2 regions of the Bacillus sp. WC2503 genome follow, and region 1 is predicted to be linked to the other one. Evidence: riboswitches for the same ligand, from Rfam matches in the RefSeq annotation. Region 1 holds a riboswitch; the other holds the start of a gene.
The links. A riboswitch is a leader RNA that binds a small molecule or an ion and turns the genes downstream of it on or off. The one in region 1 is predicted to bind S-adenosylmethionine.

Region 1 (2,484 bases):
TTAAAAGATTCATTAAATATTGAATCCCACCATTATATTGAATTAGTTCAACCATACCTCCGATTAAAATAGCAAGTAATACTAACTCCATCATACCGCCCATTCCAGTCGTTACACTTTTAAAGAAACTCTCCAACGTGTAACTTCCATCTATAAGACCGATAGCGCCAGATAATACAGTTCCACCAGTTAACACAATAAGTACATTCCAGCCAAGTAGCGCGGTAATAAGTACTCCTGCATACGGTAAAATCTTTATCCAATCAAAACTATGAGCTTTAACCTGCGTATCACTTCCTGAAGTAATTATTACTAATAGTACAATTGTAATAATAGCAGCTGGCAATACAATTAAAAAGTTCGTTTTAAACTTATCTTTCATTTCTGTTCCTTGCGAACGAACAGCTGCGATTGTTGTATCTGAAATAAATGATAAATTATCACCAAACATCGCTCCACCAACAACAGTAGCCATCGTAAGTGCAATTGAGATATCAGTTTGTCCACTAATACCTACAGCAATCGGTGCTAACGCTGCAATTGTTCCCATTGAAGTTCCCATCGCTAATGAAATAAACGCACCTATAACAAAAATTCCAGCTACGATAAATCCTGGTGGCAAAATAGTTAACGCTAAATTAACAGTTGAGTCTACTCCGCCCATTCCTTTTGCTGTTTCAGAAAATGCACCTGCAAGTACAAAAATTAATACCATAATCATAATATCCGGATTTCCTGCACCTTTAGCGAATCTTTCTACTTTCACATTAAAACTTTCTTTACGATTCATCACCAAAGCAATTCCTACAGCAATTGAAATCGCTACAAGTATCGGCAATTTATAGAAATCACCCGTAATAATTCCAGAACCAATAAATAGCGCTAAAAATATCCCAAGTGGTAATAAAGCTAAACCATTTCCTCTCGTTTCTTTCAAAGTACCATCTCTCCCTAGTTTCAACCTTTTTTTAATGAATAACAAAAGACCTCTTCCAACGAGAAGAGGTCTTATACATCTATAAGGAACGCTCTTCTCATCTTTCAAGCACATGCTTGCTGGATTTGGCACAGCACTCTAAAATCGAGTCCGCTGCCGAGGCATCGTAGGGCCAGTCCCTCCGCCTCTCTTTATAAGAAGGTTTCATATTTATTTTTTAATAATAATTTCTTCCCTAACTTTACTCGCTTACAAAACAAAAGTCAATTATTTTTTGTATAGATTTTTTTGGTAATTATACAAAAATATGAATACACCAATCATTTTAACTTTTTGATTTCTTTATCTAATATTGAAATCCAATAAAATTCACTATTGTTTATGGCTTCCATGATCCATTTCGTTGTTTGCCAGGCTAATTCATATTCTTCCTTTGTAACATCACCATTTTTATAAGCGTCCTCTAACTCATCTTCATCCAATACATACATCTTACCATTCGGCAATAGCACTACATCTAAATATAAATCATCAAAATACGGTAAACCCCGGTCGTCTATTTCGTATTCTTTCGTCACATCAATATAATATTGTACTAAATTCCCCTTATTATCTAACATAGCTGTAATCGCAAAGTTTTTCCCTTTTATGAAATACTGAATCCACGTATACTCATTACCTGCGACACAAATTTCTTTACCATCATATTCTTTATAACTAGGTTCTCTCACCTTTTTTATGTCCAGTATTCCTAGCATGCCCTCTTCTACTTGCTTAACCATATAATCCTTCTCTATTAGTCGCTTCCACGAAGAACCGTCACCATATTTACGTTTCATTACGCCCGCTCCTCTTCTATATATAGAAAAGCTCCCACATATATTATGTGAGAGCTTGTTCATATTATAATTAAGCTGCTTGACCCTTTTCAGATATCTCTTTTAAATAGGCTTGTCCTTTTTCAGCGTCATATTGACCTTCCCACTTAGACATAACTACAGCTGCTAAAGAGTTACCTACAACGTTAACTGCTGTACGAGCCATATCTAGAATACGGTCAATACCTGCAATAAAGGCTAAACCTTCTGCTGGAATACCTACTGTACCAAGCGTTGCTAATAATACAACGAATGATACGCCCGGTACACCTGCGATACCTTTTGATGTAACCATTAATACAAGTAATAATGTAATTTGTTGAGAAATAGATAAATCAATACCGTACATTTGTGCTAAGAAAATAGCCGCAATTGCTTGATATAAAGTTGATCCATCTAAGTTAAATGAATAACCTGTCGGAATAACGAAAGATGTAATTGCTTTCGGACAACCGAACTTTTCCATTTTCTCCATGATTTTCGGTAAAACTGTTTCTGAACTTGCTGTAGAATACGCTAAGATCAGCTCGTCTTTTAAAATCTTAAAGAATTGGAAAATGTTAATTCCAAATATTTTCGCTGTAAGTCCTAAGACAACTACAACGAAGAAGATCATTGCTCCGTATACTACAATTAGTAATTTCCCTAACGGAATTAATGAAGCTAAAC
Region 2 (2,484 bases), 1.7 Mb from region 1:
GTTGAGCCGATGCCGATTCTTTCTTTACGATTTACTTCTTCACCTAGTAGTTCTAGTTCTTCCGCTACGATGTCGTTATATGTTTTTGTTACGAGTAGTTCATCAATTTCATTTTGGAATTGATGAATTTTTACTTTTGCACCTGTTGCTAACGCTGCTCCTTGTGCTATATTTCTTACTTTTTCTGTTACTTCCGCACATCTTTTTCGCGTAGCTGCACGGATGAAGAACCTTGCTGCGGCATAGTCAGGAATAATATTAGGTGCTTTTCCGCCTTCTGTAATGACGCCATGAATTTTCACGTCTAAGGGAAGTTGTTGGCGAAGTGCATTAATACTGTTGTAAAGCTGAATCACCGCATCTAATGCGTTAATCCCTTCTTCAGGTGAAGCTGCGGCATGAGCTGTTTTTCCGTAAAAATGAAAATCAAGTGGATCGACTGCTAGTGAAGGGTTCGTCGTCGCTGTCTTTCCGCTCGGATGAATCATAAGCGCCGCATCAATGTTTTTAAATAACCCAGCTTTTACATAACTCGACTTTGCGCTACCATTAGGCCCGCCCTCTTCTGCTGGTGTTCCAAACACGACAACTTCTCCGCCGATTTCTTCAAGCGTTTCTGATAATGCGATTGCTGCTGCAACGCTAATTGTGCCAATTAAATTGTGACCACACGCATGACCGAGTCCTGGTAAAGCATCATATTCCGCTAAAAATGCGATAACTGGTCCTTGTTTTCCTGAACTTTTTCGTGCGATAAAACCTGTTTCATGCCCAGCTATATTATGCTGCAGCTGAAAACCAGCACTACCTAGTAATAAACTTAACGTTCTTGATGCATAAAATTCTTGATTACCAATCTCTGGATTCGCATGAATATCATGACTTGTTTTTATGTACTTTTCCTTATTTCTTTCTATGCTCTCTTCAATTGTTTTTCTTTGTGACGTTACTCTTGTCGCTCCCATTTTTCTTCCTCCTTTTATTTTCACGTAAAAAAGCCTCTTTCTAAAGGATAGAAAGAGGCTTCTGTATATACAGTCAAAATGAGCTTCTTTCTTATCTTTCAAGTTACCTTGCTGGAATTGGCACAGTATTCGTAAAGAATCCGCTGCCGAGGTGTCATAGGGCCAGTCCCTCAACCTCTCGTGATAAGAATTTTCATAAAATTGTATTAAATTATTTTCATTCTAAGTTCATCCCAAGCAAAAGTCAAGGAATTCCTATCCGAATTTACCGAATATCTAAAAATCCTTTTAATACACCAATTGTCTCAGGTGCTTGTAGTCTTGCACATATGTACGGAAATTCCGTACTACCTTCAAACATCATTTGAGATGTGAGTGGTGCCCCTGCCCAAAAGATTTCATCATCGATTAATACAAATGGGAATGCTTTATTTTGTCTTTGTAACTTTACGTTTTTTAACGGAACTGGTCCATCACTATAAACCGTTATTTGTGCATTTGTACGCATTAACGCTTGCCATACTCGTTTATCTACTTGCTTCGTACTTGGAAGTGAAATAATGATTTTTCGTTTTGCAGCTAAAATATCTTTTAATAGCCCTTTCGTTTCCTCCAGATTCATTTCCATAAACCAGCGTAATCGTTTCGATATTTTCCGCTCCCATAATTGTCTGGATGTCGTGCGATCATACACATCCCCGTGACGTTCTATATGAGCTGTTAATTGTGATAAGGCTTGTTTTCTCGAAAGATTTTTACGCATATAATGGCAATCCGATAATTGAATGAACTTCCCTCTCGCTCTCGTTACTGCTACATTGACGAGGCGATGGTTTTTATGGTCAAAGAATAACACACCAGGTCGTTCTTGTGGATAACTATCAACAGTATCAAAGATCATCATATCTCTTTCAGAACCTTGAAACTTATGAACTGTCGCCGCTAATACTGGTATGTTTTGATATTTCGTTCTCTGCAACATTTCCCTGATACACGTTGATAAAAAGCGTGACTGCGCCCTGTAAGGCGTAACCACACCGATCGATTGCACACCATCTAGCAGTCCGATTAACATCATTTGCATCGCTACTAAACCAGACATAATATTAAAACGAGAACCCGAAGCAGCATCTTTTAACGAAAATGCTCCCATTAAACTCGTATCAAATAAAACACTCGCCTCATTTGCGAACGGCTGTAACTGTGCAAGTTCTTTACGCTCTGAAACAGACGGATGATCGTATACTCTATTTTTATAAATAAATGAATTCGTAAACTTCGATATGTCCGCATGCATACGTCTTTGTTCCTGCAACATAAAAAGGTTGGGATGTGCTTCTGATTTATTTACAGAATCAACAATGCCGGCATGATAAAACATATCTTCGCCGAGCCATTTCCGAACGAGTTCATGATTCGCCATCGCAATCGGAGGTAACTGTAAAAAGTCACCACAAACGACGATACGTTTTCCGAGTGAAGCAGCTAATGCGATTTGCGGAACGAACGCCATACTCAC

Region 2: another riboswitch for S-adenosylmethionine. It lies ahead of ACUN26_RS12555 (M20 family metallopeptidase); the one in region 1 lies ahead of ACUN26_RS03920 (Na+/H+ antiporter NhaC family protein).

Annotation. Positions count from the first base shown of each region.
Region 1 is NZ_JBQYMD010000001.1:723,257-725,740, reverse strand. Features, by position in the region: gene ACUN26_RS03920 (Na+/H+ antiporter NhaC family protein) at 1-937, opposite strand, end outside; SAM riboswitch class I at 1,032-1,137, opposite strand; gene ACUN26_RS03915 (DUF402 domain-containing protein) at 1,258-1,776, opposite strand; gene gltP (glutamate/aspartate:proton symporter GltP) at 1,847-2,484, opposite strand, start outside.
Region 2 is NZ_JBQYMD010000001.1:2,452,637-2,455,120, forward strand. Features, by position in the region: gene ACUN26_RS12555 (M20 family metallopeptidase) at 1-965, opposite strand, end outside; SAM riboswitch class I at 1,054-1,155, opposite strand; gene ACUN26_RS12560 (AAA domain-containing protein) at 1,231-2,484, opposite strand, start outside.